One region of the Phycicoccus sp. Root563 genome, then DNA from elsewhere that is predicted to be linked to it. Evidence: riboswitches for the same ligand, from Rfam matches in the RefSeq annotation. Region 1 holds a riboswitch; each other region holds the start of a gene.
What was found. Region 1 has a riboswitch for S-adenosylmethionine ahead of ASD62_RS18645 (aminotransferase class V-fold PLP-dependent enzyme). Riboswitches for the same ligand answer to the same signal wherever they lie in the genome.
Positions count from the first base shown of each region.

Region 1 (7,512 bases):
CTGGCGCAGCACGGCCCGGCGTCGCCCGGGCGCGAGGGCCGCCGTCACGGGCCGTCGGGCTCCCCGTCGGGCCGGATGTCGGCGACGAGGCGCACCTCACGGGCGGTGTCACCCTCGGGCGAGACCACCCGGTCGCGGAAGGCGCCGTCGGGGTGCAGGCCCGAGGCGGACAGGAACGCCCGGGTCGCCTCGTCGGTGGCCAGCACCCAGGTGTGCAGGGTGTCGGCACCAGCACCCCGGAGGGTGTCCACCGCGGCGTTGAGCAGGCGTGAGCCGTGCCCGGCGCGACGAGCCTGTGGGTGGACGGCGAGAGCCGAGACCTCGCCCGTCGCACCTCCGGCGTCGGGGTCCTGGCTCGGACCGATGGAGGCGAACCCGACGACCTGGTCACCGGCGCAGGCCGCGAGCAGGCGGTAGACGCCCTGCGGTGGCGAGGCGAGCGACTGGCGCCACGCGCTGGCGAAGGCGTTGGGCTCGAAGGCCTCGAGCACCTCGGCCGGGACCACGTCGGCATACGCCTCGCGCCACACCACGGCCTGGACGAAACCCACGGCAGGGGCGTCGGTCTCCCGAGCGGTGCGCACGCTCGCGTCGGCCAGCGGCCCCGGGGTCTGGTCGTGCTGGTGGGAGTGGTCGTGCGGGTGGCTCATGCCGGCCATCCTCGCACCCCGTCGACGTGCGCCCTCAGCCGCGCTCGTAGGTGACCCAGCTGAAGCCGTCACGGTCCTCGCGCGCGGTCTCCTGCCAGTGCGTCGGGTCGATCTCGGGGAACCGGACGTCGCCCTCGGGGGACTGGTCCACCTCGGTGATGAGCAGCCGGTGCGCCCACGGCATCGCCTCGGCGTAGACCTGCCCGCCACCGCAGACGAACACCTCGTTCACCGGCCCTGCCAGCGAGAGCGCCTCGCTGAGCGAGTGGGCGGTCTCGACGTCGGAGTGGGACCAGTCCGCCTGGCGGGTGACGACGATGGTGCGGCGACCTGGCAGCACCCGCCCGATCGAGTCGAACGTCTTGCGCCCCATGACCATCGGGTGCCCCATCGTGGAGCGTTTGAAGAAGGCGAAGTCCTCGGGCAGGTGCCAGGGCATGTCGTTGTCGGCACCGATGACGCCGTTGCGCCCGACCGCCGCGATGAGGGTCACGTTCGTCATGCCGACAGGGTATGCCGTGGGGTGACCGCTCAGACGGCGATGGGCGCCTTGATCGAGGGGTGCGCCTCGTACCCGACCAGCTCGAAGTCACCGAGGTCGAACTCGTCGATCTGCTTGCCCTTCGCGATGACCATGCGGGGCAGGGGGAGCGGCTCACGGGTGAGCTGCAGCTTCGCCTGCTCCACGTGGTTGGAGTACAGGTGCGCGTCGCCGAGGGTGTGCACGAAGTCGCCGGGCTCGAGGTCGCAGATCTGGGCGACCATCATCGTGAGCAGGGCGTACGACGCGATGTTGAAGGGCACGCCGAGGAAGATGTCTGCGGAGCGCTGGTAGAGCTGGCAGGAGAGCCGGCCGTCGGCGACGTAGAACTGGAACATCGTGTGACAGGGCGGCAGGGCCATCGAGTCGACGTCCGCGACGTTCCACGCCGAGACGATGTGGCGGCGCGAGTCGGGGTTGGTCCGAATGGCGTCGATGACCTTTGCGATCTGGTCGACGTGGCCGCCGTCGGGCGTCGGCCAGGAGCGCCACTGGTAGCCGTAGACGGGCCCGAGGTCGCCGTTCTCGTCGGCCCACTCGTCCCAGATCGAGATGCCGCGCTCCTGCAGCCAGCGGACGTTCGAGTCGCCGCGCAGGAACCACAGCAGCTCACCGATGATCGACTTGAGGTGCAGCTTCTTGGTCGTCAGGACCGGGAAGCCCTCGGAGAGGTCGAACCGCATCTGGTAGCCGAAGACCGAGCGCGTGCCCGTCCCCGTCCGGTCGGACTTGTCCGTCCCGGTCGTCATCACGTGGTCGAGGAGGTCCAGGTACTGCTGCACGACGGCAACCTAACACCGCGCGGCGACGGGACCCGGCGCCATACCGACAGGCGGTCCCGGCGATGATCCGGTCGCGCAGCACAGGGATCCCGCCAATGTCGGTGTCGCGGCACGAGCAGGGCGCTGGGCCGCCGCCGCGGAGCGATAGCCTGCGGGTATGAGCACAGCGTCTCCGTTCGGTCGCCTCCTGACAGCCATGATCACGCCGATGCGGCCCGACGGGAGCGTCGACGCCGAAGGTGCCAAGCGGGTCGCCCAGCACCTCGTGGACACCGGGCACGACGGCATCGTCGTCAACGGCACCACCGGTGAGTCCGCCACCCTCACCGACGACGAGAGCCTCGAGATGGTCAGCCTCGTCGCCGAGGCCGTCGGTGGCCGGGCCGCGGTCGTCGCGGGTGTCGGTTCGAACGCCACCGCGCACAGCGTCGAGATGGCCGGGCGCGCGCAGCATGCCGGCGCGACCGGGCTCCTGCTCGTCACGCCGTACTACAACAAGCCCACCCAGGCCGGGGTCGTCGCGCACTGCCGCGCGGTCGCCGAGGTGACCGACCTGCCCGTCATGCTCTACGACATCCCCGGACGCACGGCCATCCCGTTCACCCCGGAGACCCTTGCCGAGCTGGCCACCGTGCCGAGCATCGTGGCCGTCAAGGACGCCAAGGGCGAGGCATGGTCGACGACCAAGGTCATGGCCTCGACCGACCTCCTGTACTACTCGGGCGAGGACGCGACCACGCTGCCGTGGCTGGCCATGGGCGCCATCGGCACGGTGAGCGTCGTCGGCCACGTCGCCGGACGCGAGTATGCCGCGATGATCGAGGCCGTCGACCGCGGCGACCTCGCGGCGGCCCGAGTCATCCACCAGCGCCTCATCCCGGCGGTCGACGCGATCATGAACACGTCGCAGGGCGCGATCATGGCCAAGGCGGCGCTCGTCGAGCTCGGCGTGATCGAGCACGCGACGGTGCGCCTGCCGCTGGTCGAGTCCCCTCCGGAGCACCTCGAGCTGCTGAGGGCGGGCCTGAAGGAGTCGGGTCTGCTGTGAGCCACCCGCACCCCGAGCTGACCGCACCGCCCCAGCTCGACCCGAACGGCGTCCGCGTCGTCGCCCTCGGTGGCCTCGGCGAGGTGGGTCGCAACATGGCCGTCATCGAGCACGCCGGCCAGCTGCTGATCATCGACTGCGGCGTCCTGTTCCCCGAGGACCACCACCCGGGCGTCGACCTGATCCTGCCCGACTTCGAGTACATCGAGGACCGCCTCGACCAGGTCCAGGCCATCGTCCTCACCCACGGCCACGAGGACCACATCGGCGCTGTGCCCTACCTGCTCAAGCTCAAGAAGGACATCCCGGTCGTCGGCTCGATGCTGACCCTTGCGCTGGTCGAGGCCAAGCTCAAGGAGCACCGGATCACCCCGTACACGCTCGGGGTGAAGGAGGGGATGCGCGAGAAGCTCGGGGTGTTCGACTGCGAGTTCGTCGCCGTCAACCACTCCATCCCCGATGCGCTCGCGGTGTTCGTCCGGACCCCCGCCGGGACGATCCTGCACACGGGCGACTTCAAGATGGACCAGCTGCCGCTCGACGGCAGGCTCACCGACCTGCGCGCGTTCGCCCGTCTCGGTGAAGAGGGCGTCGACCTCTTCATGACCGACTCGACCAACGCCGAGGTGCCGGGGTTCACCACCCCGGAGAAGGACATCGCGCCGGCCATCGACAAGGTCTTCCGCGACGCCGAGCGCCGGATCATCGTCGCCTGCTTCTCCTCGCACGTGCACCGCGTCCAGCAGGTGCTCGACGCCGCGGAGAAGGCCGGGCGAAAGGTCGCCATGGTCGGTCGCTCCATGGTGCGCAACATGGGGATCGCGGCCGAGCTCGGCTACCTGCACGTCCCCGACGGGGTGCTCGTCGACGTCAAGAAGCTCGACAACTTCCCCGACCACCAGGTCGTCCTCATCTGCACGGGTTCGCAGGGAGAGCCGATGGCGGCCCTCTCCCGCATGGCCAACCGCGACCACCGCATCGACGTGGGGCCCGGCGACACCGTCCTCATGGCGTCCTCGCTCATCCCCGGCAACGAGAACGCCGTCTACCGCGTCATCAACGGCCTGATGCGCCTCGGCGCCACCGTCGTCCACAAGGGCAACGCGAAGGTCCACGTCTCGGGCCACGCCAGCGCCGGCGAGCTCCTCTACTGCTACAACATCGTCAAGCCGCGCAACGTCATGCCGGTGCACGGCGAGTGGCGCCACCTCGTGGCGAACGCCGAGCTCGCGGTGCAGACCGGGGTGCCACGTGAGCGCGTGGTCCTGGCCGAGGACGGGGTGGTCGTCGACCTCGTCGACGGCGTCGCGAAGGTGGTCGGCGCCGTGGACTGCGGGTACGTCTACGTCGACGGTTCGTCGGTGGGCGAGTTCGACGAGGCCCTGCTCAAGGACCGCCGCATCCTGCGCGACGAGGGGTTCATCTCGGTGATCGTCGTCATGGACTCCGCCACGGGCAAGGTCGCCGCGGGCCCGGAGATCCAGGCCCGGGGCTTCGCCGAGGACGACGAGATCTTCAACCAGGTGCGCCCCAAGATCGAGCAGGCGCTCGCCGAGGCGACCGGCAAGGGCATCACCGACCCCCACCAGCTCGAGCAGGTCATGCGTCGTGCGATCGGCAGCTGGGTCGGCGGCAAGATCCGTCGCCGCCCGATGATCATCCCGGTGGTCATCCAGGCCTGAGCCGCGTCCCCGCCAGGGGCGCGTCCCCGCAGGGACGCGTTTCCCACCAGGGGCGAGCTGCTACCAGGGGCGAGCTGCTACCAGGGGCGGGCGGGGGACAGGTCGCGGGTGTCCTCCACCGGGAGCCAGCCCTGCGGCGTGACCTCGTAGGCCGCCCGTGGTCCGTTCGCAGCCAGGTCGGCCACCGCGGCGAGCAGGCGCTCGACGTGCTCGGCCGTGGTGCCCAGACCGACGCTGGCCCGGATCGCGGTGCCGGACCCTGCGCCATACGGGTCGTCGAGGAGGGTGTCGACGCACAGGTGCGCGCAGAACTTCCCGTCGCGGACCCCGATCCCGTGCTCGGCGGACAGCGCCGCCGACACCAGCGAGCTGTCGAGCCCGTCGATCGTGAAGGTGGCGACCGCGACGCGCTCGTGGTCGTCGCCGAAGAGCGAGTAGGTCTCGACGCCGTCGATGGCGCGCAGGCCCTCGAGGAGGGCGGTGCCGAGGGCGTCCTCGTGCGCCTCGACCGCAGCGGCGCCGGTGCGGAGGGCGTGGCAGGCCGCGGCGAGGGCGACCGCGCCGATGACGTTGGGGCTCCCGGCCTCGTGGCGGGCCGAGCCGGTGTGCCAGGCGACGCCGTCCTCGGTGACGGCCCTGGTCGCTCCGCCCCCGGCGAGGTAGGGCGTCGCCGCGTCGAGCCAGTCGGAGCGGCCCGCGAGGACACCGGCGCCGAACGGCGCGTAGAGCTTGTGACCGGACAGGACGACGTAGTCGACGCCGAGCTCGGCGAGGTCCACGCGGCGGTGCGGGGCGTACTGCGCCGCGTCGAGGACGACGCGGGCACCGGCCTTGCGGGCGATCGCGGCGAGCTCGCGGACCGGCCAGACCTCGCCGGTGACGTTGGAGGCGCCGGTGAGGACGACGAGGCGGTGGCGGCCGTGGCGGTTCTTCAGCGCCGTGCGCAGCAGGACCGCGGCGTCGGCGGCGCTTCCGGGGACGGGCAGGCGGGTGGTCTGGCGCGCCTTCCACGGGAGCAGGGCGGCGTGGTGCTCGGTCTCGAAGACGAAGACCTGGGTGTCGCGCGGCAGGGCGCGGGCCAGCAGGTTGAACGAGTCGGTGCTGTTGCGGGTGAAGACCACCTCGTCGCCGGGCCGGGCCCCGACGAAGGTCGCGACCTCCTCACGGGCCTGCTCGTACCAGGCGCTGGTCACCTTGGAGGCGTACCCGTTGCCGCGGTGCACGGAGGAGTAGGTGCGCAGGGCGCTGTCGACGGCGGCCTTGACGCTGACGAGCGACGGCGTCGAGGCGGCGTGGTCGAAGTTCGCGTAGTCGACCGGGCCGTTCAGCGTGGGCACCACCAGCCCGGCCGAGACCACGGCGGGCAGGTCGGCGGACCGGTGGACGGGCAGCTCGGCCGGCAGGGGCTCGACCGCACCGCCCAGCGGCAGCGAGGCCGGCGCGACCAGAGGCGGAACGGCCCGGAGGTGCTCACGGGCGTGGGCGAGGGGAGCGGTGCGGCGGAACGCGTGGTCCGGCGTGCTCTCGGGAGTGGTCGGTGGGGTGCTCGCGATCGACATGGAGGTCAGCTCCTGGGTCCGGTGGGACCCGGGCTGTGCTCGGGTCCGCGCTTGCCGGCTGCGGGTGCAGTCGACCCGGTCGTCACCCGGAGCACCCCACCGCGGTGGAGGGTTGCTGGTCAGCAAGCCGGGGCTGTGCGCTGACACTCATGACCTTGACGACGAAGGTAGCGGCGGTCGGGTCGTCCCTCCACCAGCCGGACGGACCTTCTCGCCATCTGAGACCTCGGGGGAGGTCGCGCCGGAAACGGTGGTGCAGGTGATCTGGCGGGACCGGCGCACCCCCTGCCCCCGATGTCCTGGTACGCCTGCACCGGCGACCTCCCCGAGGGGTGGTCGCCGGTGCGGGCCCCGCCAGACGCAGGCTCAGCGTGGCAGGGCCGCACCCGTCGCGTCGGGTGGACCGGCCCGTGCTGCCCGAACCGGGGGGACCCCTCCACCTGTTCGGGGGAGCGGGTCCGCCCCGAACGGCGCGGGTGACGGCTCCGTGTCGGCTCCGGGTCGGCTCCGGGTCGGCGTCAGATCCGCCCACGTGGAACGCGTGTGACGCGTGTGTCCGGTGTGACCTTCGCGTAGCCTGCGGACCATGGCCACACGTCCGTCCACCCCGACGCGCACCTCCTCGGCTGGGCAGGCGCGCAAGGGCACCGCCACCCGCCCCGCCAACCGTCGCACCACCACGCCCCGCAAGAGCCCCGCCCGGGGTTCCCGCGGCAAGGCCAGCGGTGGCGGCCTGCCCCTGCCGTTGCGTGCGGTCCGCGGCACGTGGATGGGTATGGCGCACGTAGCCGGTGGCGCGGTCCGCCGCGTCGGCAACGGGGCCCGCGACCTCGAGCCCGAACACCGTCGCGACGGCGTCGGCTTCCTCCTCCTCGGCCTGGCCATCGTCGTGGCCGCCCGCGAGTGGTGGGCCCTCGAGGGCCCGGTCGGCGACGTCATCCACGCCGTCGTGGCCGGCACCTTCGGCCGGGTCGCGTACGCCGTGCCGCTCGCGCTGCTCTACCTCGGCGTCCGGCTGCTGCGCGCCCCCCAGGACGACGGCGCCAACTCGCGCATCGGGGTCGGCCTCGGCGCGCTCGCGTTCGCGGCGTCGGGCCTGGCCCACGTGGCGGCCGGCATCCCCACCCCGCCGGCGGGTGCCGAGGGCATGCGCGACGGCGGCGGCATTATCGGCTTCCTCGCCTCCAGCCCGCTCAAGGCGGCGGTCTCGGTCTACGGCACCGTGCCGATCCTGCTCATGCTCGGCTTCT
Region 1 covers NZ_LMGM01000002.1:284,180-291,691, reverse strand. Annotated here, with positions in the region: gene ASD62_RS18675 (AzlC family ABC transporter permease) at 1-48, opposite strand, end outside; gene ASD62_RS18670 (GNAT family N-acetyltransferase) at 45-650, opposite strand; gene ASD62_RS18665 (dihydrofolate reductase) at 685-1,152, opposite strand; gene ASD62_RS18660 (thymidylate synthase) at 1,182-1,973, opposite strand; gene dapA (4-hydroxy-tetrahydrodipicolinate synthase) at 2,131-3,021, shown strand; gene ASD62_RS18650 (ribonuclease J) at 3,018-4,703, shown strand; gene ASD62_RS18645 (aminotransferase class V-fold PLP-dependent enzyme) at 4,781-6,262, opposite strand; SAM riboswitch class IV at 6,305-6,417, opposite strand; gene ASD62_RS18640 (DNA translocase FtsK) at 6,849-7,512, shown strand, end outside.

Region 2 (7,512 bases), on a different contig from region 1:
TCGTTCGCACGGAAGAACGTGTGGTGGGTCTCCCAGTCGCCCTCCACGAGCGCGTGCCGGATGAACAGCTCGCGCGACTCCTCGGGGTTGATCCGCGCGTAGCTGACCGTGCGGGCGGCGACGAGCGGCACGCCGTACAGGGTGACGCGCTCGGTGGCCTGCGCCGCTCCCTGCTTGCGGGACCAGCGCGGCTCCGAGTAGCTGCGCTTGACCAGGTGCGGCGCCAGCCGCTCGGCCCACACGGGGTCGATGCGCGCGTTGGTGCGCGCCCAGAGGCGGGTCGTCTCGACGAGCTCGGCGGACATGACGAACGTCGGCTGCCGCCGGAACAGCGTCGACCCCGGCGAGATGCCGAACCGTGCACCGCGGGCGCCGAGGTAGTCGCGCTTGGCCTCGTCCCGGAGCCCGACGTGCGACAGCAGCCCGGCGAGGACGGCCTGGTGGATGACGTCCGGGTTGGCGTCCTCGCCCTCGGCCGAGGTGGCCTGCCTCGGGTCGATGCCCACGTCCTGGCAGGCCTTGCGGAGCTGGCTGTGCAGGTCCTGCCACTCGCGGACCCGGAGGTAGTGCAGGAACTCGTTGCGGCACATGCGCCGTAAAGCGCTGTGGCTCAACGCCTTCTGCTGCTCCTTGAGGTAGGCCCACAGCAGGAGGAGCGACATGAAGTCGGAGTGCTCGTCCTTGAACCTCGCGTGCGACTGGTCGGCCTGGGTCTGCTTGTCGGCCGGGCGTTCGCGCGGGTCCTGCATCGACAGGGCCGCGACGATGACGAGCACCTCGCGGGTGCACCCGAGCTTCCCCGCCTCGATGAGCATCCGGCCGAGGCGCGGGTCCACGGGGAGCCGGGCGAGGGAGCGTCCGTACGGCGTGAGCTGCCGCCCGCGGCGCCCCTCGTCCTCGGAGTCGAACGCCTGCAGCTCCTCGAGCAGCCGCACGCCGTCGGCGACCTGGCGCGGGTCGGGCGCGTCGACGAACGGGAACCGGCCGACGTCCCCGAGGCCGAGCGAGGTCATCTGGAGGATGACGGACGCCAGGCTGGTGCGCTGGATCTCGGGCTCGGTGAACTCGGGGCGGCTGTCGTAGTCCTCCTCCGAGTAGAGCCTGATGCAGATGCCGTCGGCCACGCGCCCGCACCGGCCCGAGCGCTGGTTGGCGCTGGCCTGCGAGATCGGCTCGATCGGCAGCCGCTGCACCTTGGTGCGCTGGCTGTACCGGGAGATGCGCGCGGTTCCCGCGTCCACGACATACCGGATGCCGGGCACCGTCAGGGACGTCTCGGCGACGTTCGTGGCCAGCACGATCCGTCGTCCGCTGGCCCGACCGAAGACCTTGTGCTGCTCCGCGGCGGAGAGACGGGCGTAGAGCGGGAGGACCTCGGTCTGCGGGAGCTTCATCGACGTCAGCGCGTCAGCGGTGTCGCGGATCTCGCGCTCCCCCGAGAGGAACACGAGGATGTCGCCCTCGCGGTTCTCGGTCCACAGCTCCTCGACGGCCTCGCACACCCCGGTCACCTGGTCGCGCTCGGGGTCGTCGGGGCGGTCGGGGTCGACGAGGGGGCGGTAGCGGTGCTCGACGGGGTAGGTGCGCCCCGACACCTCGATGATCGGCGCGGGCTCCCCCGTCCGCGCATCAGCGAAGTGCTCGGCGAAGCGCTGCGGGTCGATGGTCGCCGAGGTGATGACGACCTTGAGGTCGGGCCGGCGCGGCAGCAGCTGCTTGAGGTAGCCGAGGATGAAGTCGATGTTGAGGGACCGCTCGTGCGCCTCGTCGATGATGATCGTGTCGTACTTGCGCAGCATCCGGTCGCGCTGCATCTCGTTGAGCAGGATGCCGTCGGTCATCACCTTGACCAGCGTGCTGTCGCTGCTCTGGTCGGTGAACCGCACCTGGTAGCCGATGGCCGTGCCGAGCTCGACCTCGAGCTCCTCGGCGATGCGCTCCGCCACGGACCTGGCGGCGATCCGCCGCGGCTGGGTGTGGCCGATCAGGCCTGCCTGCCCACGACCGACCTCGAGGCAGATCTTCGGCAGCTGGGTGGTCTTCCCCGACCCGGTCTCCCCCGCCACGATGACGACCTGGTGGTCGCGGATGGCGGCGGCGATGTCGTCCTTGCGCGCGACGACCGGCAGGTTCTCGGGGTACCTCAGCTCCGGGACCGGGGGCGGCACCCGCACCGGTCGGGAACCCCGGCCTTCCCGGTCCCCGCGACGGGGACGGCGTCCCCGAGGCCTGCGGGCGCCCCGGGCCGCACCGTCACCACCTGCGTCCTCCGACCGGACGGCCCCGGGCTCGGTGGCGTCGACGGAAGGCATGCAGGCCAGCATACGGAGGCCGCTGGGCCGTCACCCCGTGCCGCCCCCGCCATCCACGACGCCGTCCCCGCCATCCACGACGCCGTCCCCACCCCCGTCCCTCGAGACGTCGGTGGGCTGGCGCGGGCACCACTCAGCAGAGGGTGCTGCCCTTGGGCCACGGTGCTACCTGTCCCGTGTGCAGCAACCTCTGCTAGCAGAGGTTGCTGCACACGGGGTCGGGCGAGGGGTCGTGGCGAGGGGTCGGGCGAGGGGGTTCGTGCTGCGGCTGCGGCGCGCCGGTCAGGCGCCCTTGGCCGAGATGAAGCCCTGCTCGAGGTCGGCGAGGATGTCGTCGATGTGCTCGATACCCACTGCGAGCCGCACCAGACCCGGCGTCACCCCGGCGGCCAGACGGTCGCTGTCGGGGCCCTGCGAGTGCGTCGTGGACGCCGGGTGGATGGCCAGCGACCGCACGTCACCGATGTTGGCGACGTGGCTGTGCAGCTGGAGCGCCTCGACGAACCGCCGACCCGCGTCGACCCCGCCGACGATCTCGAAGGCCAGCACCGCCCCGGCCCCGCGAGGCGTGTACTTCTTCGCCTTCTCGTAGGACTCGTGGTCGGGCAGCGACGCCCAGACGACCTTCTCGACCTGGTCGTGGCCCTGGAGGAACTCGGCGACCTTGTGGGTGTTCTCGAGGTGGCGCTCGATCCGCAGGCTGAGCGTCTCGATCCCCTGGGCGATGAGGAACGCGTTGAACGGCGACGCCGACGGCCCGAGGTCGCGCAACAGCTGGACCCGGGCCTTGAGGATGAACGCGAGGTTGGCCCCGAGAGGGCTGCCGACGCCGAGGTCCCGGGCGAAGACCAGCCCGTGGTAGCTCTCCTCCGGGGTGTTGAAGTTGGGGAACTTCCCCGGGTCGGCGGCGTAGTCGAAGGTGCCGCCGTCGACGATGACACCGGCGATCGAGGTGCCGTGGCCGCCGAGGTACTTGGTCGCCGAGTGCACCACGATGTCGGCGCCCCACTCCAACGGGCGCAGGAGGTAGGGGGTGGCGATCGTGTTGTCCACGATCAGCGGGACCCCGGCCTCGTGGGCGACGGCCGCGACACCTTCGATGTCGAGCACCTCGGACTTGGGGTTCGCGATCGTCTCGCCGAAGAACAGCTTGGTGTTGGGCTGCACCGCGGCCTTCCACGACTCGAGGTCGTTGGGGTCGGCCACGAAGCTCACCTGGATGCCGAACTTGGGCAGCGTGTGCTTGAGCAGGTTGTAGGTGCCGCCGTAGAGCGACGGGCTGGCCACGACGTGGTCGCCGGCCTCGGCGATGTTGAGGATCGCCAGCGTCTCGGCCGCCTGCCCCGAAGCGACGAGGAGGGCCGCGACCCCACCCTCCAACGAGGCGACGCGCTGCTCCACCGCGTCCTGCGTGGGGTTCATGATGCGGGTGTAGATGTTGCCGAACTCCTTGAGCGCGAACAGGTTCGCCGCGTGCTCGGTGTCCTTGAAGACGTAGGACGTCGTCTGGTAGATCGGCAGGGCGCGAGCCCCCGTGGCCGAGTCGGGCTCCTGGCCCACGTGGATCTGGCGGGTCTCGAACGACCAGTTGGCGTTGCTCATGTCACTGACCTTCACTCTCGTGCCGCGTGGGCGGCGTCGGCGTGGTCCGTCACCGAGGGTGGAGTGCTGCAGGTCGCCACCGTCAGAAACGGTGCGGGACACGTGGTTGGGGTCTCCCGCGCTTGCGCACGGCAGGTGCCGTGCGCCTGGTCCTCACCCGGGGCACCCCACCGCGGAGGAGGGTTGCCGGCCAGCGAGCCGGGGCTTTCCGCTGGCACTCATGACCTGTGGAGAGGGTATGCCGCGTCGTCACCGACGCGGCATACCCGTCTCTCATCGCGGACCGGTCGGTCCGCCCGCCACCGAACCTCACGAACGCGTCATGCCGCCCGTCAGGGGAGCATCCAGCCGAGCACCGCGGTCGACTGCAGGAACACGATCACGCACATGAAGGCCAGGAACCCCAGGCTCCAGCCGACGACCTTGCGGAACAGGTCGCCCTCGCGCCCCGACAGACCCACCGCGGCAGCGGCGATGGCGAGGTTCTGCGGCGAGATCATCTTGCCGAGGACCCCGCCGGACGAGTTCGCTGCGGCCATCAGCGCGGGGCTGAGCCCGACGTCCTTGGCCGCCGAGACCTGCAGCGCGCCGAAGAGCGAGTTCGAGGAGGTGTCGGAGCCGGTGACGGCGACACCGAGCCACCCGAGGATCGGCGACAGGATGGCGAACGCCGAGCCCGCACCCGCCATCCACGAACCGAGGCTCGCCGTCTGGCCCGAGGCGTTCATGACGTAGGCCAGGCCGAGCACCGCCATCACGGTGAGGATCGCGGACGCCAGCTGCCGGTAGGTCGCGCCGTAGGCCCGCAGCGCCTTCGACGGGGAGATGCCGATGGCCGGGATCGTCAGCAGGCCGGAGAGGAGCATGAGGGTGCCGGCGGCGCTGAGCCAGTTGAGCTTGAACGTCGGCAGGGTGGACGCCTTGCCTGAGGCCGTCTGCAGCCCGTCGAGGCCCGGCCACCCGAACGACCGCGTCGGGGCGTCCAGCGCACCCTTGATGCCGGGCAGCTGGGCGAGGATGAACAACGCGATGATGATGAGGTACGGCGCGTAGGCCTTGACCACCTCGCCGGTGCTGTCGACCTTGCCCTCGTCGCGGGCGGCCAGGTCGTGGGCCGAGGTGGAGGGCACGGGTTCGTCGTGCCGACGTACCTCGCCCCGACGCGTGCCCGAGGCGGCGGTCGCACCCGTGGAGCGGGCGGCGCCGCCGGTGCTGCTGCTGCGGGCCCCGACGAGCTCGTCGTCGTCGGTCTCGGTCTCGACGTAGGTGTCCGAGGGCTGCCAGACGCGCAGGAGGACGACGACGGACAGGGCCCCCACGAGGGCCGCGACGATGTCGGTCAGCTGGGTCGACAGGAAGTTGCTCGTGGCGAACTGCGCCACGGCGAAGGCGATCCCGCACGTGAGGGTGGCCGGCAGGGTCGCCCGGACGCCCTTGCCCTTGTCGACGATGTAGACCAGCGCCATCGGCACGAAGACGCCGAGCAGCGGGGTCTGCCGGCCCACGATCTGGGCGAGGTGGTGCTCGGACTCGCCGCTCACGGTGGCGAGCGTCGTGATCGGCACGGCCAGCGCCCCGAACGCGACGGGGGCCGTGTTGGCCACCAGCGCGACGACCGCGGCCTTCATCGGCCGGAACCCCAGGGCGATGAGCATGACGCTGGTGATCGCCACCGGCGTCCCGAACCCGGCCAGCGCCTCGAGCAGCGCCCCGAAGCAGAACGCGATGATGACGGCCTGGATCCGCTGGTCGTCGCTGACCTTGGCGAACGACCGCCGCAGCACGTCGAAGTGCCCCGTCTCGACGGTCATGTTGTAGACCCAGATGGCGTTGATGACGATCCACAGGATCGGGAAGAAGCCGAAGGCGGCGCCCTCCAGCCCGGCCGACAGGGTCGCGCCGACGGGCATCGAGTACGCGGTCAGCGCCACGACGATCGAGACCGCCAGCGAGATCAGGGCGGCCTTCCACGCGGCCAGGCGCAGCACGCCGAGCAGGACGAACAGGGTCAGCAGGGGCAGCATCGCCACGAGGGCGGTGATGGTCAGCGAGCCGGCGACGGAGTCGAGTTCCGGTCTGTACATGGGTCACCTCGTTGTGAGACGTGTCCTCGCGGACACGGGAGTGGGGCGGGTCGCGTCAGGTCGTGGTCGGCCTCCCGGGGGTGCGTCCGGCCGCCGGGGCGCCGAGGTCGGAGGGTCGTCGTCCGCGGATCGAGGCGTCGAGCACCTCGATGGTGTGGGCGAGGGGCATGGGGGTGCCCGACCGCTCGAGCGCGGAGTGGATCTGCATGAGGCACCCGGGGTTCGCCGTGACGAGCAGGTCCGCACCGGTGCGACGGACGTTGGCCGCCTTGAGGTCGCCGAGCTCCTGGGCGGTGCCGGGGTTGAGCAGGTTGTAGATCCCCGCGCTGCCACAGCACAGCGACCCGTCCGGGACCTCCCGCAGCTCCAGCCCCGGTATGGCGCCGAGCAGCTGCCGCGGCTGGCTGCGGATCCCCTGCGCATGCCCGAGGTGGCAGGCGTCGTGGTAGGCGACGCTCACCTCGAGCGGGTGCCGGGTGGCCACCGGTCCGACCTCGGCGAGGAACTCGCTGACGTCACGCACCTTCGCCTCGAAGGCCTCGGCCCGGGCGGCGTAGGCGGGGTCGTCGGCGAGCAGCGCGGCATACTCCTTCATCGCGGAGCCGCACCCCGCGGAGTTGACGACGACGTGCTCCACGCCGGCCGCCTCGAACGTGTCGACGAGGCTGCGGGCGAAGGCTGCTGCCTCGGGCTCGCGGCCGTTGTGCGCCGAGAGGGCGCCACAGCACCCCTGCCCCGCCGGGGCGAGGACGTCGAAGCCCTCGGCCGCCAGCACCCGCGCCGTGGCGGCGTTGACGCCGGGGAAGAACTCGCGCTGCACGCAGCCGAGGAGCATGCCGACCGTGCCCCGCCTGGCCCCACGCGCCCGGGTGACCTCGGCGACCGGCACCGGGCGGCCGAGGGGTGGGGCGAGCGCCTCCATCGCCGCCAGCTGCGGCGAGATCCGTTGCAGCACACCGGACCTGCGCAACAGACGGGAGAGCCCGGAACGCTGGTGCAGGCGCAGCGGGCCACGCAGGGCACGGAGCCGACGCGGGTAGGGGAACAAGGCGAAGATGGCCGATCGCAGGAGCCGCTGGGCCGGCGGCCTTGTGGTGTTGCGCTCCACCTGCGCCCGCGTCGCGGTGATGAGCTCGTCGTACTTCACGCCGGAGGGGCAGGCGGTCACGCAGCCCATGCAGCCGAGGCAGGCGTCGAAGTGGCCGGCCACCTCGGGCGTCAGGGGTTCGCCCTCGCGCACCTGCGACATGAGGTGGATGCGTCCGCGCGGCGAGTCCATCTCCTCGCCCCACAGCACGTAGGTCGGGCAGCTCGGCAGGCAGAAGCCGCAGTGCACGCAGTCGGCGAGCAGCTCCGCCGACGGCGGGCGGTGCGCGTCGAACGACCCTGCGTGGTGGGGGTCGATGGGTCCACCGGACCCGGGGGCAGGGTTCGTCGTGCTCGTCATCAGATGCCTCCCACGAAGCGGCCCGGCGCCAGGACGCCGCCGGGGTCGAAGCGCTGCTTGACCGAGC
Region 2 covers NZ_LMGM01000001.1:1,007,980-1,015,491, forward strand. Annotated here, with positions in the region: partial or broken gene hrpA (ATP-dependent RNA helicase HrpA) at 1-2,312, opposite strand, end outside; gene ASD62_RS04780 (bifunctional o-acetylhomoserine/o-acetylserine sulfhydrylase) at 2,595-3,914, opposite strand; SAM riboswitch class IV at 4,028-4,140, opposite strand; gene ASD62_RS04785 (L-lactate permease) at 4,247-5,998, opposite strand; gene ASD62_RS04790 ((Fe-S)-binding protein) at 6,054-7,445, opposite strand; gene ASD62_RS04795 (FAD-binding oxidoreductase) at 7,445-7,512, opposite strand, start outside.
Region 2: another riboswitch for S-adenosylmethionine. It lies ahead of ASD62_RS04780 (bifunctional o-acetylhomoserine/o-acetylserine sulfhydrylase); the one in region 1 lies ahead of ASD62_RS18645 (aminotransferase class V-fold PLP-dependent enzyme).

Region 3 (7,512 bases), on a different contig from region 1:
CCCGGGGCAGACCAGGCTCGTCGAGCGGGCCGTGCGCGCTGCCGGCGGTGTCGTCGTGCAGTCGTGGCCGCAGATCGGGGTCGTCGTCGCGCACTCCGACCGTGCGGCCTTCCGGGCCGACGTGGTCCGCAAGGGCGGGCAGGCCGTCGAGTCGGTGGGCGCGTCCCGCACCGCCGAGGTGTCCGAGGGGACCCCGTCCGCGGAGAGCACCCGCTCGGCCTCCGCGACCCGTTCGGCGGCCAGGACGGCCGCGACGATGTCCGCGGGCTCCGCGACCCTCGAGTCCGTCACCCCGGATCCCCGCGAGGGCGAGCAGTGGGACAACGCGCAGAGCAAGGCCGACCAGGCCCACCAGGTCACCGACGGGTCCCGCAAGGTCGTCGTCGGTGTGCTGGACAGCGGGATCGAGGGCACCCACCCCGACCTCGCGGCCAACATCGACACCAAGGACTCGGTCAACTGCACGACGGCCGGTCGGCCCGACCTCACCCCCGGCGCGTGGAACCCCACCACCTCCGGGCACGGCACCCACGTCGCCGGCACCATCGCGGCAGCCCGCAACGGGGTCGGCATCGTCGGTGTCGCGCCGAACGTGCGCCTCGCCTCCGTCAAGGTCGTCAACGACGACGGGTTCATCTACCCCGAGTACGCCATCTGTGGCTTCGTCTGGGCCGGGATGCACAAGATGGACGTGACGAACAACAGCTACTACATCGACCCGATGGAGTTCTGGTGCGACGACCAGCCCGACCAGGCTGCCGTGCGCACCGCCGTCCAGCGGGCCGTGTCGTGGTCGACGAAGCAGGGCGTCGTGCACGCTGCCGCCGCCGGCAACTCCGGCAAGGACCTGGCGAACAAGACGACCGACACCGCCAGCCCGAACGACACGACGCCGATCCCGCGCACGATCAACGACGGCTGCAAGGACATCCCCACCGAGCTCCCCGGCGTGGTGACGGTGTCGGCGACGACCCAGGCCACGACCCTGGCGTCCTTCTCCAACCGCGGCCTCGGCGTCATCGACGTCGCGGCGCCGGGCCGCTCCATCCTGTCGACCTACCCCGGTGGCACCTACGCCAAGCTCGGCGGCACCTCGATGGCCTCGCCGCACGTGGCGGGCGTCCTCGCGCTGATGAAGTCCGCGCACCCGTCGTGGAGCCCGGAGACGATGATCGAGGAGCTGCGCAAGCAGGCCGACGACCACGCCTGCGCGGCCGCCGAGAACAACGCCGGCCCCGCCTGCGTCGGCCCGGCCGGTGACAACAGCTACTACGGCGAGGGCATCGTCGACGCCCTCGACGCTGTCCGGAAGTCCCGCCACTGAGGCCCGTCCCGTGACGGGACGCCCGTGACGGACGTCCCGTCACGGGCGCACGTGCCGTGACACGAACGAGGCCGCGGTCCCCCGGGAGGGGGCCGCGGCTTCGTCGTGACCGGGCGCCCAACGAGGTCGTCCTCGTCCGCTGGGCGCGGATGTCGTTGCTACGACTGGGACTTCAGCGCCACCTGCCGCTTGATGCGGCTCAGCATCCCCACCATGCCACGCAGGCGCAGCGGGGACACCGCCTCGCCGAGCGAGAACTGGTACGGCGCCGCCTCGGGGACGGCGAGCACCTCGGCGACGGTCAGCCCGTCGAGGCCCTCATGGAGGATCCCCGCGAACCCGCGGGTCGTGGGCGCCTCCGGCGGGGCGGAGAAGAACAGGTGCACCGCCCGGTCGCCCGGGCGGTCCGCCGGCTCGTCGTCGACCTCGACGGCGAGGAAGATCGGCGACTGGCACTCGTGCACCTGCTCCATCGAGTCGAGCGACCCGGCATACCGCTCGGGCAGCTCGGGCAGGCCCTCGCTGAACTCCAGCAGCAGCTGGAGCCGTTCGTTCGCGGTGAGCTCGGCGAAGTCGTCGGCGACCTCACGCATCGCCGGCGGGAGGTCGACGGTGTCGGTCACTTCGGCGCGCCCTGCTCGACCGGGACGCGGACCGAGTTGCCCCACTCGGTCCACGAGCCGTCGTAGTTGCGGACCTGCCCGAAGCCGAGGAGGTGGGTGAGGACGAACCACGTGTGCGAGGAGCGTTCCCCGATGCGGCAGTAGGCGATCGTGGCATCGGCGGGGGACAGGCCCTGCTCGGTGAGGTAGATGGCCTCGAGGTCCTCGCGGGACTTGAAGGTCCCGTCCTCGTTGGCCGCCCGCGCCCACGGCACCGAGCGCGCACCCGGGATGTGACCGCCGCGCATGGCCCCCTCCTGCGGGTAGTCGGGCATGTGCAGCAGCTCGCCGCTGAACTCGCCGGGGGAGCGGACGTCGACCAGCGCACCACCGAGGTGGGCGAGGACGTCCTCCTTGAACGCGCGGATCGGAGTGTCGTCGCGCTCGACGACCGGGTATGCCGCGTCGCCGGTCAGCGGCGCGACCTGCGGCACGTCCTTGGTGAGCTCGCGGCCCTCGGCGACCCACTTGGCGCGGCCGCCGTCGAGCAGGCGCACGTCCTCGTGGCCGAACAGGCTCATCACCCACAGGGCGTAGGCCGCCCACCAGTTGTTCTTGTCGCCGTAGACGACGACCGTGGTGTCGCGGGAGATGCCGCGCGCCGACATGACGGCGGCGAACTGCTCGGCGTCGACGTAGTCGCGCACCACGGCGTCGTTGAGGTCCTGGTGCCAGTCGAGCTTCAGCGACCCGGGGATGTGGCCCGTGTCGTAGAGCAGCACGTCCTCGTCGGACTCGAGGACGACGATGCCGTCGGGCCCGCCGACCTTCCCGGCCTCGACCTGCTCGGCCAGCCACTGCGTGCTGACCAGCCGCTCGGGGTGCGCGTACGCGGCGAAGGCGGACTCGGTGGTGGACGTGGTGGGGGTGGACTCGGTGTGGTCGGCCATGCTCCCAAGGCTAAACCTGCTGGTCCCGGGACTGCGTGGCAGGATGGTCGGGACGCCCGCGCCAGCGGTCGCAGGGCACGGGTTCGCAGACCCGGACGGACGACGACAGGGAGTACAGCGTGGCTTTCCTCGGGTTGGGCAAGGACGGGTCGGGGGCGAAGGTCCCTGCACTCGAGCAGGCCAGGGCCGGCAAGGAGGACACGGGGATGTTCACCGGCGCCGTCACCGGGCTCGTCGAGAACCTCCTGGACGTCGGGATCGACGGCAAGGGGCCGTTCGACTCCGCGCAGAAGATCGCCGACGTCAAGCGTGCGGAGCGTCCCGACGCCGAGGACGCCGTCGACGCGGTGGTGCGCGGACACCTCAAGCTCGCTGCGGCGGGCGGGTTCGTGACCGGGCTCGGCGGGTTCATCACCCTACCGGTCGCCCTGCCGGCCAACGTCGTCGAGTTCTACCTCGTCGCCACCCGCATGGTCGCCTCCATCGCGTCGCTGCGCGGGTACGACATCAAGCAGCCGGAGATCCGCTCCGCCGTCCTGCTGACCCTCGTCGGCGCTGACGCCGACGACCTGCTCAAGAAGGCCGGCGTGATGTCGACCGGGCGGCTGTCGAACCTTGCGGCGCAACGACTTCCCGGCCCGGCCCTGATGGTCGTCAACAAGGCGGTCGGCTTCCGGTTGCTGTCGACGGCCGGCAAGAAGACGCTGACGCGGTTCGGCAAGGGGGTCCCGGTGCTCGGCGGCGTCGTCGGCGCCGGCCTGGACACCTACCTCCTCAAGCGGATCGCCGACCACGCGCGCCACGAGTTCCCGAAGCGCGCGACCGGGCTCTGACGGCCGGGAATGTCTGGCCCGCACGACTCGTTGGACCCGTGTTCGGGCGCGGTCGGCGCCCGTGCCGTCCGTCCCACCGACCAGCACCGCTGACACACCTGGAGACGACATGGCCGTGAACCGCCTCGGAGCCTTCCGCACCATCGGCACCGCACTGCGCACCGCCCTGCGCCCCGGTTCGCCCGGGTTGGGGGAGCGGTTCGCCAGCCTCCCGCGCCTGCTGCGCGCGACCTTCCGGGGGGAGTACCGGGGCAGCACCCGTGGACGCCTGCTCATGATCGCTGCAGCGGTCGCCTACGTCGTGTCGCCGATCGACCTCGTGCCCGAGGCGTTCCTTTCCGTCCTGGGCCTGGCCGACGACGCCGTCGTGGTGTCGTGGCTCGCCGCGGCCTTCATCAACGAGACCGAGGGCTACCTGCGGTGGGAGCGCACCGTCCGCGGGACCGCCCACCCCGCCGACGGGTATGCCGCGGCCCAGGAGGAGCCGAACGGCTCGAGCCGGCAGCAGGGTCGCACGGTGCCGGGGCACGTCGTCCGGTGACCGCGGTGGGCGGCTGACGGCAGTCGTTCGGCGACTGGGGTGACTGGTCGACCGAGGTGGCTCGTCGATCGCGGGGGCTCGCCGCCCCCCCGGGTCGTCCGTCCACAGGTGGTGGTCACCCGACGGGGTGTCCACAGGCCGCCCCGGACGCCCTGGGTCCTCGGCGTCCGGCCCACCACCGTGGTGGCCATGGAACCGATCCGTCTCGCCGGACCCGCCGACGTCCTTGCCGTCCTGCCCTACCAGCTCGGGTACCACCCCAGCGAGTCCCTCGTCGCGATCGCCCTGCATGAGCGCCAGATCGGTCTCGTGGAGCGGATCGACCTGCCACCTCAGGACGCCGTGGAGGACGCCTGCACGGCCTTGGTGCCACCGCTGCTGAGGGAGGAGCCCGACGCGGTGCTGCTCGTCGGGTACGAGTCACGACCGGGCGACGCGCTCCCGCTCGCCGACGCGGTCCGGGACGCCCTCGTCGCGGCCGAAGTCCCGGTCCTCGACCGCCTCGTCGTCCGGGACGGCCGGTGGTATGCCCCCGACTGCGACCACGGCTGCTGCCCGAGCGTCGGCCACGAGCAGGACGTCCCGCGAGACGTCCCGGCCGTGGCGCAGTTCGTCGCCCTGGAGGTCGCCCCCCTGCCCGGTAGGGAGTCGCTGGCGCAGCTCGTCGCCGCCGACCCGTCCCGGACGCCGGCGGTGGCCGCCGCGCTCGAGGACATCGGGGCACGCGCCGACGGCCGTTCCTTCGGCGGGCGTGCGGTCGCCGTCCACCGGCTCAGGCACCTCGCCACCTGGGCCAAGGTCCTCGATGTCGCCGGCGCGGACCAGTTCCGCGGTGCGTTCGAGCTGGGCCCCGAAGAGGTGGCCCTCCTCGTCGCAGGTCTGCGTGACGTGGAGCTGCGCGACGCCGTCATCGCCTGGGTCTGTCCGGGCACGCTGCCGTTCGACGCGTTGTCGGTCGACCTCGTCGACGCCCTGCACAGCTGCCTCCCTGAGCCGGCCTGGCTGCAGGGTGGGGGCGAGCGTGCTGCCGTGGGAGGACGCCGGGTCCTGTCCCGGCTGCAGGCCGTCGCCCGCGCGGTGCCGGACGACGACTGCGCCGCCGTCCTCACGGTGCTCGCCAACCTCGCCTGGTGGTTGGGGGACGGGGCGCTGACCCGCGTCGCGCTCGACCGCGCCCTCCAGCACCACCCGGGGTACCGGCTCGCCCGCCTGCTGGAACGCATGGTCGACCTCGGGGTGCGCTCCCGGCCGGCGGCCGAACCCCCGCCGCGACACGGGTTCGGCTCCGTGCCCGGAGGCCTGTCGGCCTGACGAGACGAGGTCGTCCTCCTCCCTCCGGTCCAGTGTCCGGACGGGCCGGACACCTCGACCCGGGGCTCGTATGATGGTCGGCAGGTCATGAGTCCCAGCACCAAGCCCCGGCTTGCTGGGCGGCAACCCTCCTCGCGGTGGGGTGCCCCGGGTGAGGACCCGGCCGGCCCTGTCCTGGGCGGCAAGCGCGATGGCCACAGGAGCACCCTCATGACGACCACCTCCCGACCCCCGACGACGACCGGGGCCTGGCGTCCCGGGGACCCGGTGGGTGACCGGCGGTTCGTCGCCCTCGGCGCGGTCGAGCTCGAACGCGGCGGGGTGCTGCCCGACGTCACCCTCGCCTACGAGTCGTGGGGGGAGCTCAACGCCGACCGTGACAACGCGATCCTGGTCGAGCACGCCCTCACCGGGGACAGCCACGTGACCGGGGTGGCCGGGCCGGGCCACCCGACCCCTGGTTGGTGGGACGGCCTCATCGGCCCGGGCCGCCCGCTGGACACGGACCGCTTCTTCGTCGTGGCCGTCAACGTGCTCGGCGGCTGCCAGGGGAGCACCGGCCCCGCCTCACCTGCCCCCGACGGGCGCCCCTGGGGGAGCCGCTTCCCGTTCGTGACCGTGCGGGACCAGGTGCGGGTCGAGGCCCTGCTCGCCGACCGCGTCGGCGTCGAGAGGTGGCACCTGGTGCTCGGCGGGTCGATGGGAGGGATGCGCGCCCTCGAGTGGGCGGTGACCCATCCCGACCGCGTGGCCTCCGCGCTGGTGTTGGCCAGCACGGCCTACGCGTCGGCCGAGCAGATCGCCTGGTGTCAGGCCCAGCTGCTCGCGATCCGCAGCGACCCGCACTTCCACGGCGGCGACTACTACGACCAGGAGACCGGGCCCGACACCGGACTCGGCATCGCCCGGCGCATCGCCCACGTCACCTACCGCAGCGAGATCGAGCTCCACGAGCGCTTCGGCCGCTCGGCGCAGGGTGAGGAGGACCCGCTCGGGGGGAGGGGGCGCTACGCGGTGGAGTCCTACCTCGACCACCACGCCGGCAAGCTCGCGGGCCGGTTCGACGCCAACTCCTACGTCGTCCTGACCGAGGCCATGAACTCCCACGACGTCGGCCGGGGGCGGGGCGGTGTCGAGGCCGCGCTGGCCCGCATCACGGCGGACGTCGTCGTGGTGGCGGTCGACTCCGACCGGCTCTACCCGCCGCGCCTGTCCCACGAGATCGCGGACGCCGTCCCGGGTGCGGTCGTCCACACCGTCCACTCCGACTACGGCCACGACGGTTTCCTCATCGAGCTGGAGCAGGTCGGTGCCATCGTGGTGCGGGTTCTCGGGGACCCTGCCTGACCGGGTGATTTCCGGTAGCGTCGGCCGCGCGGCCACTGCCGCAGGTGTCGACGAACGAGGAGGTTCCCGTGGCCATCGTTGTGGGGTATGTCCCGACGAAGGAAGGGCGAGCGGCGCTACGACGCGCGGCGGACGAGGCGCTGCTGCGCAAGTCCAAGCTCATCGTCATCAACTCCAACCGTGGAGGCCGGGACTACGACAGCGACGAGGCCCAGCGGTTCGAGGCCGAGCTCTCGCGGATCCAGGGCCAGCTCGACGACCAGGGGCTGGTGCACGAGGTGCGCCAGCTGGTCCGGGGCAACGAACCCGCCGAGGACCTGATCGCCGTCGCGGAGGAGGAGCACGCCGAGTTCATCGTCATCGGGCTGCGTCGACGCACCCCGGTCGGGAAGCTCATCCTCGGGTCGAACGCGCAGCGCATCCTGCTCGACGCGTCCTGCCCGGTCCTGGCGGTCAAGGCCGACGCGTAGGCGCCACGAACGACGCGATCGGGCCGCGAACGGCCCGAATTCGTGCACGAATGCGGGAATGAGCGCCTTCTCGTTTTACAATGTCTGGAACGAGGTCGCGCAGGGCACTCCCGCCCGGTCTCGGCAATACTTCC
Region 3 covers NZ_LMGM01000001.1:992,318-999,829, reverse strand. Annotated here, with positions in the region: gene ASD62_RS04745 (S8 family serine peptidase) at 1-1,324, shown strand, start outside; gene ASD62_RS04740 (SufE family protein) at 1,483-1,947, opposite strand; gene ASD62_RS04735 (sulfurtransferase) at 1,944-2,876, opposite strand; gene ASD62_RS04730 (EcsC family protein) at 2,996-3,709, shown strand; gene ASD62_RS04725 (YkvA family protein) at 3,819-4,250, shown strand; gene ASD62_RS04720 (DUF4192 domain-containing protein) at 4,440-5,561, shown strand; SAM riboswitch class IV at 5,645-5,755, shown strand; gene ASD62_RS04715 (homoserine O-acetyltransferase) at 5,772-6,908, shown strand; gene ASD62_RS04710 (universal stress protein) at 6,977-7,378, shown strand.
Region 3: another riboswitch for S-adenosylmethionine. It lies ahead of ASD62_RS04715 (homoserine O-acetyltransferase); the one in region 1 lies ahead of ASD62_RS18645 (aminotransferase class V-fold PLP-dependent enzyme).